Robertmurraya sp. FSL R5-0851: one gene and its partner. The protein of the gene in region 1 binds, or shares a complex with, the protein of each later gene. Links are inferred from orthologs where the notes say so. Each region holds a gene or a part of one and is shown in the gene's direction. Other genes may lie near its edges.

Region 1 (5,721 bases):
AAAAACGGCATGCTTCCTATTGCATTAGAGGAAGAAAAAGTGAAGGTGTTATTAGAAAAAGGGAAAAACCCTAGCTATAAATTAAAAGTTGATTTAGAAAACCAAACAATAAGTGATGCTGAAGGTCTATCAGAGTCTTTCGAGGTTTCTTCTTATTGGAAAAAGATGCTGATTAATGGCTGGGATGAGATTGAAATTACCCTTCAATTAGACGAGCAAATTAATAAATATGAAAAGAACCGAGCATTGTTAACAAAGTAAATAAATGGCCGCAGCACAAGCTGTGGCCATTTATTATTTTGTTTTTATAGTGGTTTCTGCTAAACTTACCTCAGGTTATAAATAAGGGGTATGGTAGATGAAAAAAAGGGAACGGGCTCGTAAGGACGGAAACGTAGTGTTTTTCCCCGATTTAGAAAAGAGGCTTTTCGAAAAAGGGTTAGACTTTATACAAAAAAAGCAATTTAGAGAGGCAATTCCTTATTTTGAAGAAGCAAAAGAGCATGATCAAGAAAACAGTGATATTTGGTTTGCCTTGGTTTTGGCTTATTATGAATCCGGATCATTTGAAAAAGCAAAAGAGTATACAGAAGAGATGTTAAGGATAGGTATCGGTGAGTATTTTCAAACGGTTGATATGCTCATTATGGTTCTTGTCCAGCTACAAGAATACAGCCGTGTCGTACATACCATTGAGGTGCTATTAGAGGAACATGAAGTTCCAGTTGAAAAATACGAGCATTTTAGAAGACTGCTGGATTTTAGTAGAAGAATGCTTAATGCAGTAGAAGAAAATCAGCCAGTAGAAATAGAAGATGAAAAGGAAATCAAGCAAGTCGCTCCCCAATCACTTAATTTGTTTGACCCAAAGGATGAGAAGGAGCTATTGTTACAAGTGGCTAACCTTGCTCATCAAAATATCCAGCCTGTATTAAATGAAATACGTAACTATCTACAGTCAAGTGAAGGCCAACCTTTTATTAAAACGATGCTCTTACACGTACTTAAAGAACATCAATATCATGAGCCAATAACAGTGACTAAGCTTCAATCCTCAATGGTGTTAATCCCTAAGGATCTCTATGATTTAAGGGATCATCAACAAAAAATAGAGGTCTCAAAGGTTTTAGCAGAACAACTTGAACAGGAAAATCCCACGTTACTAGAACAAGCCATTAGTTTAATAGACCGTCATCTTTTTATATTGTACCCATTTCATTACCCTTCGAATGATATGAGAACACTGGCTGCCGCTTATCATATATTAGTTTTGATGTTTTTCGCACAGGACTATTCGATTGATGAAATGAGTGATGTTTATCAATCATCTGAACAGGATATTGAGACATTATTACGATATATACAAGAAATTGAAGAATTTTCTTATCCTATTATTTAGTCTAGGATGTTGAAACGAAGGCAACCTATGTTATAATGTAGTGGTTGTAATAACTGTATATTAAAAACAAGCTTACATATTCATCTAAATTAGTAACGAATGAAAATGTAAATAGATTTTGGAGGGAAAGTTCGTATGTCTGTGAAGTTTGAAAAACTAGAAGGGAACCAAGGGGTTCTTACAGTTGAAGTAGATGCAGCAAAGGTTAATGAAGGTTTAGACGCTGCATTTAAAAAAGTAGTAACAAAGGTAAATGTACCTGGTTTCCGTAAAGGGAAAATGCCTCGTGCAATGTTCGAGAAGCGTTTTGGAGTTGAGTCTTTATACCAAGATGCAATTGATATTCTTCTTCCGGAAGCTTATGCAAACGCAGTTGAAGAATCAGGTATTGATCCAGTTGATCGTCCTGAAATTGATGTAGAGCAAATTGAAAAAGGCAAGAGCTTTATCTTTAAGGCAACTGTTACAGTTAAGCCTGAAGTGAAACTTGGTGAGTACAAAGGACTTGAAGTAGAAAAAGTTGAAACTGAAGTTACTGATGAGGATGTAGCTAACGAGTTAAAAACTCTTCAAGAACGTCAAGCTGAGCTTGTTGTTAAAGAAGAAGGCAAAGCTGAAAATGGCGATACAGTAGTAATGGACTTTGAAGGTTTCGTTGATGGAGAAGCTTTCGAAGGTGGAAAGGCTGAAAACTACTCACTTGAGTTAGGTTCAGGTCAATTTATTCCTGGGTTCGAAGAGCAATTAGTTGGACTAGCTGCTGGAGAAGAAAAAGATGTAGAAGTGTCTTTCCCAGAAGAATACCATGCAACTGAATTAGCTGGTAAACCTGCAGTATTCAAAGTAAAACTTCATGAAGTAAAAGGAAAAGAGCTTCCTGAGCTTGATGACGAGTTCGCAAAAGATGTGGATGAAGAAGTTGAAACACTTGATGCGTTAAAAGAAAAGATTAAGAATCGTTTAGTAGATTCTAAAAAACATGAAGCAGAGCACCACGTACGTGATACCGTTGTTGACAAGGCAGCAGCAAATGCTGAGATTGACATTCCAGCTGTAATGATCGATACGGAAGTGGATCGCATGATGCAAGAGTTCGAACAACGTTTACAAATGCAAGGTATGAACCTTGAATTATACTTCCAATTCTCAGGCCAAGATGAAAATGCCCTACGTGAGCAAATGAGAGAAGAAGGCGAAAAGCGTGTGCGTGTAAGCTTAACTCTTGAAGCTATCGCAGCTGCAGAAAATCTTGAAGTTTCTGAAGAAGATGTAGATGCAGAATTAAACAAAATGGCTGAAATGTATAATATGACTGTTGAGAACATTAGAGCTGCTTTAGGAAATGTAGATGGAATTAAGGGAGACCTTAAAGTTAGAAAAGCTGTTGAATTCTTAGTAGAAAACAGCAAAACGGTTTAAATCATATTATAAAAAATGAACAAGGCGCGATTGAATCGTGCCTTGTTTTATACCATTTACATACTTATAAAATCAATTAGAATGACATATACATAACTAATACAGAAATGAAGTTTTTAAAGATTTAGTAAAAACTTCCGATTTAACTTTAGAAATTATGGTTAAGATTAACTAGTACATATTTATTTACTTTTGCAGATATGAAAATGTTTTCTTTTTCAAGAGTTATCATTTCCTGTCCACCTAGTAAATGTGATACAATGCAATACATAACTTATTGATAACAATTGAATAAAGAATACTGTAAGTAAAGATAAACAATTATATCTGCAGCAATTTATGTGTTTTAGACGCTTTTCAAGGGGTGAAGAAATTGTTTAAATTTAATGATGAAAAAGGACAATTAAAGTGTTCCTTCTGTGGTAAAACACAAGATCAAGTTCGAAAACTAGTTGCAGGTCCAGGTGTGTATATATGTGACGAGTGTATCGAGTTATGTACTGAAATTGTGGAAGAGGAACTCGGAACTGAAGAAGAAGTAGAATTTAAGGATGTTCCGAAACCAATGGAAATCCGCAATATTTTAGATGAGTATGTAATCGGTCAGGATCAAGCGAAGAAAAACTTATCGGTTGCTGTTTACAATCATTATAAGCGCATCAATTCTAACAGCAAAATTGATGAAGTTGAGCTTTCAAAAAGTAATATAGCAATGATTGGACCAACAGGTAGTGGAAAAACACTTCTTGCACAAACCTTAGCAAGAATTTTAAATGTTCCTTTTGCTATTGCAGATGCAACATCACTTACTGAAGCTGGTTACGTTGGTGAAGATGTTGAAAATATCCTGTTAAAGCTTATTCAAGCAGCTGACTATGATGTTGAAAAAGCTGAAAAAGGTATTATTTATATTGATGAAATCGATAAAATTGCTCGAAAATCGGAAAATCCATCCATTACTAGAGATGTATCTGGTGAAGGAGTACAACAAGCTCTACTAAAAATCCTTGAAGGAACGGTGGCTAGTGTACCACCACAAGGCGGTAGAAAGCATCCTCATCAAGAGTTCATTCAAATTGATACTACTAACATTTTATTTATTTGTGGTGGAGCATTTGATGGTATTGAACCAATCATTAAAAGACGTCTAGGTCAAAAGGTAATCGGTTTTGGATCAGATGTGAAAAAGAAGGAAGTAGAAGATAAGGATCTTCTTTCTAAGGTATTACCAGAAGACCTATTACGCTTCGGATTAATTCCTGAATTCATTGGTCGACTTCCAGTTATTGCAAGTCTAGCTACGTTAGATGAAGACGCATTAATCGAAATTTTAACAAAGCCGAAAAATGCACTCGTAAAACAATACCAAAAAATGCTTGAACTAGACGATGTAGAATTAGAATTTGAAGAAGATGCTCTTAAGGAAATTGCGAAAAAAGCAATTGAGCGTAAAACAGGTGCTCGTGGCCTTCGTTCTATCATTGAGGGAATTATGCTTGACGTAATGTTTGATCTTCCTTCAAGAGAAGATATTACTAAGTGTATCATCACGAAAGAAACCGTGGTTGATAACGGTGTACCAAAGTTAATTCTAAAAGATGGAAGTATTCTTAAAGAAGAACGAAAAACATCTGCCTAAAATACAGTAGAACCGTAGCATAAGACTACGGTTCTTTTTTTGGCTCACAAAGTAAAATACGTTAATCCTTGTTTATTCCCCTCTGCAGAAGGAGATACTAGCTTATAACTACTATGAAAAGTGCAGGAGGGAATGCTATGAGTTGGACGGGAATTGCCTTATTTATTCAGTTGTTTTTTGGCATCGTTATTGGACTCTATTTTTGGAATTTATTAAGAAGTCAACGGACACAAAAGGTGTCCATTGATAGGGAATCAAAAAAAGAAATGGACCAATTAAGAAAAATGAGATCTATTTCATTAACCGAGCCACTCTCAGAGCGAGTGAGACCGAGTACTTTTGATGATATTGTAGGTCAGGAAGATGGAATCAAATCGTTAAAAGCGGCACTATGTGGTCCGAATCCTCAACATGTGATCATTTATGGACCACCTGGAGTAGGAAAAACGGCTGCAGCTCGACTAGTGTTAGAAGAAGCAAAGAAAAATGCCAAATCACCATTCCAATCTTCTTCTGTGTTTATTGAGTTAGATGCAACCACTGCTAGGTTTGATGAGCGAGGGATTGCAGATCCTCTTATCGGATCTGTCCATGACCCTATCTATCAAGGTGCAGGAGCAATGGGACAAGCAGGAATTCCTCAACCAAAGCAAGGTGCAGTGACAAATGCACATGGTGGTGTATTATTTATTGATGAAATCGGAGAACTTCATTCGATTCAAATGAACAAGCTTTTAAAAGTTCTAGAGGATCGTAAAGTATTTTTAGAGAGCGCTTATTATAGCGAGGAAAATACACAAATACCAACACATATTCATGATATATTTAAAAATGGATTACCAGCAGATTTTCGTTTAATAGGTGCTACAACGAGAACACCAAGTGAGATACCTCCAGCGATTCGCTCTAGATGTATGGAGGTGTTCTTCAGGGAGTTGAGCAGAGAAGAAATCTCTTCGATTGGAGAAAAGGCTGCAGAAAAAGTGAAGTTGAAAATTGGTGAAAAAGGAATAGATATATTATCATCTTATGCTAGAAATGGTCGAGAAGCAGTAAATTTGATACAGATAGCTGCCGGTCTTGCCATCACCGAAGATAGAGATTTTATAAAGGATGAAGACATTGAGTGGGTTATTCAATCTAGTCAGTTAACACCAAGAATGGAACAGAAAATTATGTCTTCTTCTACCATTGGACTTGTAAATGGATTAGCCGTTTATGGACCGAATTCTGGAGCATTGCTTGAAATTGAAGTGACGGTTAT
Region 2 (6,640 bases), 3.3 Mb from region 1 along the record:
TCGGTCTGAAGGAAAATGTAATTATCGGTAAACTTGTTCCGGCTGGAACTGGAATGCAACGTTATCGTAAAGCTGAGCCAGTAACAAACATTGAACAAGAAGAAGTTTTAACCGTAGAATAATCATTCATGCGGCACTCTACATGGAGTGCCGCACATTAAATGAATATCTCTAGTAATAAAAATTCCAATAGGTGTTGACAGCGAGTTTCATAGGTGTTAATATATCAAAGGTGCTCCTATAAACCTGTTACTTTGGAGGATGTAATCATGTCTTATGAAAAAGTAATGCAGGCAAAGAGATTTATCGTAGGAACTAAGCAAACAGTAAAAGCCATCAAAAGCGGCACTATTTCCGAAGTACTAGTAGCTAAGGATGCTGAACCACGTGTGACAGCAAAGGTAATTAGTACAGCACAGGAAGTAGGCGTTCCAATTATATACGTAGATTCTATGAAAAAGCTTGGTAAAGCTTGTGGGATCGAAGTAGGTGCTTCTACTGTAGCAATAACTTTTTAAAAACTGTTTTTATAGAAAGATATCTATAAAGACTTTGTTTTTTGTTTCAAAATGAACCACCTGGATGTGTGGGCTTTGAAATAGTAGATGAAGGGAGGAAAAAGAAATGCCTACAATTAATCAATTAGTGCGTAAGCCACGTTCTTCGAAAGAGGAAAAGTCTAAATCACCTGCACTAAACAAAGGTTACAACAGCTTCAAGAAATCACAAACGAACGTATCTTCACCTCAAAAGCGTGGGGTATGTACGCGTGTTGGTACTATGACACCGAAGAAGCCGAACTCAGCATTACGTAAATATGCTCGTGTACGCTTAACTAACGGAATTGAAGTAACAGCATACATTCCTGGAATTGGTCACAACCTACAAGAGCACAGCGTAGTACTTATTCGCGGTGGTCGTGTAAAGGACTTACCAGGGGTACGTTATCATATCGTTCGTGGTGCACTAGATACAGCTGGTGTAAACAACCGTATGCAAGGTCGTTCTAAATACGGAACTAAGAGACCAAAAGCAGCTAAGAAATAATGATTACTACAAAAAACTAAAATCACACTTCTGTGAAAGGAGGAACAAACATGCCTCGTAAAGGTCCTGTAGCAAAGAGAGACGTATTACCAGATCCGTTATATAACTCAAAGCTAATCACTCGTTTGATCAACAAAATGATGATCGACGGTAAAAGAGGAAAGTCACAAGCAATCCTTTACTCTGCATTCGAACTTATTCGTGAGCGCAGTGGTAAAGAACCAATCGAAGTATTCGATGCAGCACTTAAAAATATCATGCCAGTTCTTGAAGTTAAAGCACGCCGTGTAGGTGGTTCTAACTATCAAGTACCAGTAGAGGTGCGTCCAGATCGTCGTACAACTCTAGGTCTTCGTTGGTTAGTAAACTACTCTCGCCTTCGTGGAGAAAAGACGATGGAAGAGCGTTTAGCTAACGAAATCTTAGATGCAGCTAATAACACTGGTGCATCAGTTAAGAAGCGTGAAGACACTCACAAAATGGCTGAAGCAAACAAAGCATTTGCTCACTATCGTTGGTAGAATTTACTTTTACCCTAATATAAAAATAAACTAAAACACTCATACGAGAAAGGAGAAATACCAATGGCAAGAGAGTTCTCCTTAGCAAATACAAGAAATATCGGTATCATGGCACACATCGATGCTGGTAAAACAACAACAACTGAGCGTGTACTTTATTACACTGGTCGTATTCATAAGATTGGTGAAACACATGAAGGTGCATCTCAAATGGACTGGATGGAGCAGGAACAGGAGCGCGGAATTACAATCACTTCCGCTGCTACAACTGCTCAATGGAAAGGCCACCGAGTTAACATCATCGATACACCAGGACACGTAGACTTCACAGTTGAAGTTGAACGTTCTCTTCGTGTACTTGATGGCGCAGTTGCTGTACTTGATGCACAGTCTGGTGTTGAGCCTCAAACTGAAACAGTTTGGCGCCAAGCAACAACTTACGGTGTACCACGTGTTGTATTTGTAAACAAGATGGACAAAATTGGTGCTGATTTCAAGTATTCAATCAAAACACTTCATGATCGCTTACAAGCGAATGCTGCTGCAATTCAACTTCCAATCGGAGCTGAAGATCAATTCTCAGCAATAATTGACCTTGTTGAAATGAATGCAACATTCTATGGTAACGACCTTGGAACAGATATTGAAGTTCGTGAAATCCCTGAAGAGTACCGTGCTGAAGCAGAAGAATACCGTGAAAAATTAATTGAAGCGGTATCTGAGTTTGACGAAGTATTAATGGAAAAATACCTTGGTGGCGAAGAAATCACTAACGATGAGCTGAAATCAGCGATTCGTAAAGGTACTGTTAACGTTGAGTTCTACCCAGTTATCTGTGGTTCAGCATTCAAAAACAAAGGTGTTCAATTGATGCTTGACGCTGTAATTGACTACCTGCCATCACCATTAGATGTACCTGCAATCAAAGGTACTTTACCTGATAGCGATGAAGTAGTTGAGCGTCACTCAAGCGATGAAGAGCCTTTCTCAGCTCTAGCGTTCAAAGTTATGACTGACCCTTATGTTGGAAAACTAACTTTCTTCCGTGTGTACTCTGGTACATTAAGCTCAGGTTCTTACGTTCAAAACTCTACTAAAGGTAAGCGTGAGCGTGTAGGTCGTATTCTACAAATGCATGCTAACAGCCGTGAAGAGATTTCAATGGTATACGCTGGTGACATCGCTGCTGCTGTAGGTCTAAAAGATACTACAACTGGAGATACACTATGTGATGAAAAGAACCTAGTTATCCTAGAGTCTATGGAATTCCCAGAGCCAGTTATTCAATTATCTATCGAGCCTAAGTCTAAAGCTGACCAAGATAAAATGACTACTGCTCTACAAAAGCTTCAAGAAGAGGATCCTACATTCCGTGCGCATACTGACCAGGAAACTGGACAAGTTATCATTGCAGGTATGGGTGAGCTTCACTTAGATATTCTAGTAGACCGTATGCGTCGTGAATTCAAAGTTGAAGCAAACGTTGGTGCTCCTCAGGTTGCTTACCGCGAAACAATCCGTTCTTCTGCTAGTGTAGAAGGAAAGTTCGCTCGCCAATCTGGTGGTCGTGGACAATTCGGACACGTTTGGATTGAATTCTCTCCAAACGAAGAAGGAAAAGGATTTGAATTCGTAAACGGAATCGTTGGTGGTGTTGTTCCTCGTGAATACATCCCAGCTGTACAAGCAGGTCTTGAAGACTCACTTGACAGAGGTATGATTGCTGGATTCCCTGTTGTTGATATCAAAGCTAGATTATTTGATGGATCTTACCATGATGTTGACTCATCTGAAATGGCGTTTAAGATCGCTGCGTCTATGGCACTTAAAGCAGCAGCTTCTAAGTGTAACCCAGTTATTCTTGAGCCTATCATGAGAGTCGAAGTTATTATTCCTGAAGAGTATCTTGGTGATATTATGGGTAACGTAACTTCACGTCGTGGTCGTGTAGAAGGTATGGAAGCACGCGGAAACGCTCAAGTTGTTCGTGCAATGGTTCCACTTTCTGAAATGTTTGGATATGCAACTAGCCTTCGTTCTAGTACGCAAGGTCGTGGAGTATTCTCTATGCACTTCGATCACTATGAAGAGGTTCCAAAATCAATCTCTGAAGAAATCATCAAAAAAAATAAAGGCGAATAATTGATTTTCGCCCTTTTTTAAAGTATAACTACTTATGTAAGTGTGGACATTGGTAGGTGCTGGTAACAGCTGCCTCTCTGTCCATAAATATACTTAGACTATTTTTTATATATTAAAGGAGGATTTTTCTAATGGGAAAAGCTAAATTTGACCGTTCAAAGCCACACGTTAACATCGGTACAATTGGTCACGTTGACCATGGTAAAACAACTTTAACAGCTGCAATCACTTCTGTACTTGCTAAAGTAGGTGGAGCAGAAGCTCGTGCATATGATCAAATCGACGGTGCTCCAGAAGAAAGAGAGCGTGGAATCACAATCTCTACTGCGCACGTTGAGTACGAAACTGCTAACCGTCACTACGCACATGTTGACTGCCCAGGTCACGCTGACTACGTTAAGAACATGATCACTGGTGCTGCACAAATGGATGGCGGAATCCTAGTTGTATCTGCAACTGATGGCCCAATGCCACAAACTCGTGAGCACATCCTACTTTCTCGTCAGGTTGGTGTACCTCACCTTGTAGTATTCATGAACAAGTGTGATATGGTAGACGACGAAGAGCTTCTTGAATTAGTAGAAATGGAAATCCGCGACCTACTTTCTGAGTATGACTTCCCTGGAGATGACATTCCTGTAATCAAAGGTTCTGCTCTTAAAGCATTAGAAGGTGAAGCTGAATGGGAAGAGAAAATCAACGAGCTTATGGCTGCGGTTGATGAGTATGTTCCAACACCAGCACGTGACACTGAAAAGCCATTCATGATGCCAGTTGAGGATGTATTCTCAATCACTGGTCGTGGAACTGTTGCTACTGGACGTGTTGAGCGTGGAGTAGTTAAAGTTGGGGACGTTATTGAAATCGTTGGTTTCACTGAAGAGCCTAAGTCTACTACTGTAACAGGTGTAGAAATGTTCCGTAAGCTTCTTGACTATGCAGAAGCTGGAGACAACATTGGAGCACTTCTTCGTGGGGTTTCTCGTGAAGAAATCGAGCGTGGACAAGTTTTGGCTAAGCCAAAATCAATCACTCCACACACAAAGTTCAAAGCGGAAGTTTATGTTCTTTCTAAAGAAGAAGGTGGACGTCATACTCCATTCTTCACTAACTACCGCCCACAATTCTATTTCCGTACTTCTGATATTACAGGTATCTGTAACCTTCCAGAAGGTGTTGAAATGGTTATGCCTGGCGACAACATCGAAATGACTGTTGAACTAATCGCTCCAGTTGCGATCGAAGAAGGTACTAAGTTCTCTATCCGTGAGGGTGGACGTACTGTAGGCGCTGGCGTAGTTGCTACAATCATTGAATAATTAATGAATCAAAAAAGCAGATGGATGATCCATCTGCTTTTTTTATATGCTAATTTTTATCTAAAGTCATTGACAATTTTGCTCTTAGTTGATAAATTTAATTAAACCTATCTGTTAAGTTGGAATTAAAAACTAAATTAGAGATACAATAATGTTAGGAGTGGTATTGCATGGTCGAGTCAAAATTGACCTTTTCATCATATGATCATTATTCATTCCCTAGCTTCGACGAGGAGAATGAAACAAAAGGTGCACTGGATGCGTTGCGTTGGAGTTATGAGCAATACGATGAAAATGAAATTGTGTACGCATGTAGTTTTGGAATAGAAGGCATGGTCATGATTGATCTAATTTCGAAAGTTAAGCCAGATGCAAAAGTAGTATTCTTAGACACAGGTCTTCATTTTAAAGAGACGTACGAGTTAATAGATAAAGTAAAAGAACGTTATCCGCAACTACAAATTGAACTTAAAAAACCTTCTTTAACATTAGAAGAGCAGGCAGAACAACATGGTGATGAGCTCTGGAAGACAGCTCCAAACAAGTGCTGTGAAATAAGAAAAATCATTCCGTTAAGAGAAGCCTTATCGGGTGCCACTGCATGGATAAGTGGATTAAGAAGAGAGCAGTCAGAAACGAGAAAGAACACGCAGTATTTCAATAAAGATAACAAATTTGAATCGATAAAAGTATGTCCTCTCATTCATTGGACATGGAAGGATGTTTGGAGATACACACACAAAAATGATCTTCCTTACAATGTTCTTCATGACAATGGGTACCCTAGTATTGGATGTGCACCATGTACCTCCCCTGCATTTAACGCAGAGGATATGAGATCAGGTCGATGGACAGGAACAGGTAAGACAGAATGCGGATTACACCAATAGGAGGGCTTTGCCCATGATTATCACTTATACGGCTATTATTGTTGCTCTCTTTTTGGCAATGAATATTGGTGCAAGTGGGGCTGCCGCCTCCATTTCTATCGCATACGGCTCTGGGGCGCTTCCGAAAAAGAAAGTCGCTCTGCTTGTCTGTGGAGTAGCGATATTTTTAGGTGCTGTACTCGGTGGAAGTGAAGTTGTCAAAACTATCGGTTCAAATATTGTGCCATCATCAATACTTGATGAAAAAGTAGTTCTCATTATTCTATCCTCCGCTGCACTTTCATTATTTATTGCTAACTTAATGGGCATACCGTTGTCCACTAGCGAGATAACAGTTGGATCTGTTGTAGGTGTGGGTGTTGCATTTAAGGCACTATTTGTTAAGAACATTTTAGTTATTGTTGCTTTCTGGTTTATCGTTCCAATAGCAGCGTTTTCTATGGCGCTCTTGTGGGGTAGAGGAATAAAGTTGCTTGAAAAGAAGTTTCCTGCAGTTAAGAATGGAAAGTATAATAAGCCAATTACCATCTTTGTTATTGTGGTTGGGTTTCTTGAAGCTTTTTCAGCAGGAATGAACAATGTTGCGAATGCTGCTGGTCCTCTAGTAGGAGCTGGAGTAGTTTCTATTACAACCGGAGTTTGGGTTGGTGGATTATTCATTGCTCTAGGAGCTATATTCCTTGGAGGAAGAGTACTTCAAACAAACGGCAAAAAAATCACA

What was found.
Region 2: the proteins of tig (region 1) and rpsG are in contact, whole or in part, in a crystal structure (PDB 3GTY), measured with the Thermotoga maritima proteins. The link is inferred for Robertmurraya sp. FSL R5-0851 from one-to-one orthologs. Residues at the interface, in WP_004081061.1 of Thermotoga maritima: Glu122, Val124, Val129, Leu130, Tyr133, Glu188, Gly259, Ile262, Tyr263, Glu266, Ser270, Glu273, Gln274, Glu277, Arg308, Gln311, Ile312, Ser315, Tyr316, Glu325, Arg329, Arg336, Leu363, Phe366, Trp367, Arg373, Leu377, Arg381, Leu384, Glu387; in WP_004081843.1 of Thermotoga maritima: Lys34, Lys52, Lys55, Glu59, Arg62, Gln63, Glu66, Asn67, Lys69, Val71, Arg95, Ala109, Lys110, Lys111, Gly112, Arg113, Pro114, Glu117, Glu121, Ile124, Ala125, Tyr127, Asn128, Asn129, Thr130, Gly131, Lys135, Asp139, Arg142, Met143.

Annotation. Positions count from the first base shown.
Region 1 is NZ_JBBOOE010000001.1:3,400,310-3,406,030, reverse strand. The notes cover bases 776-3,676. They hold tig (trigger factor), read left to right. Parts: upstream 776-1,534; coding sequence 1,535-2,818; downstream 2,819-3,676. Other genes in these bases: clpX (ATP-dependent protease ATP-binding subunit ClpX), read left to right, coding at 3,192-3,676; MKX65_RS17565 (tetratricopeptide repeat protein), read left to right, coding at 776-1,399. Outside these bases: leuD (3-isopropylmalate dehydratase small subunit), read left to right, coding at 1-261; more of MKX65_RS17565, read left to right, coding at 359-775; more of clpX, read left to right, coding at 3,677-4,457; ATP-dependent protease LonB, read left to right, coding at 4,595-5,721. UniProt on the Bacillus subtilis protein: Involved in protein export. Acts as a chaperone by maintaining the newly synthesized protein in an open conformation. Functions as a peptidyl-prolyl cis-trans isomerase.
Region 2 is NZ_JBBOOE010000001.1:128,767-135,406, forward strand. Bases 1-2,832 are described here. They hold rpsG (30S ribosomal protein S7), read left to right. Parts: upstream 1-1,097; coding sequence 1,098-1,568; downstream 1,569-2,832. Other genes in these bases: rpoC (DNA-directed RNA polymerase subunit beta'), read left to right, coding at 1-122; MKX65_RS00665 (50S ribosomal protein L7ae-like protein), read left to right, coding at 270-518; rpsL (30S ribosomal protein S12), read left to right, coding at 625-1,047; fusA (elongation factor G), read left to right, coding at 1,632-2,832. Also shown: more of fusA, read left to right, coding at 2,833-3,710; tuf (elongation factor Tu), read left to right, coding at 3,842-5,029; MKX65_RS00690 (phosphoadenylyl-sulfate reductase), read left to right, coding at 5,200-5,919; MKX65_RS00695 (inorganic phosphate transporter), read left to right, coding at 5,933-6,640.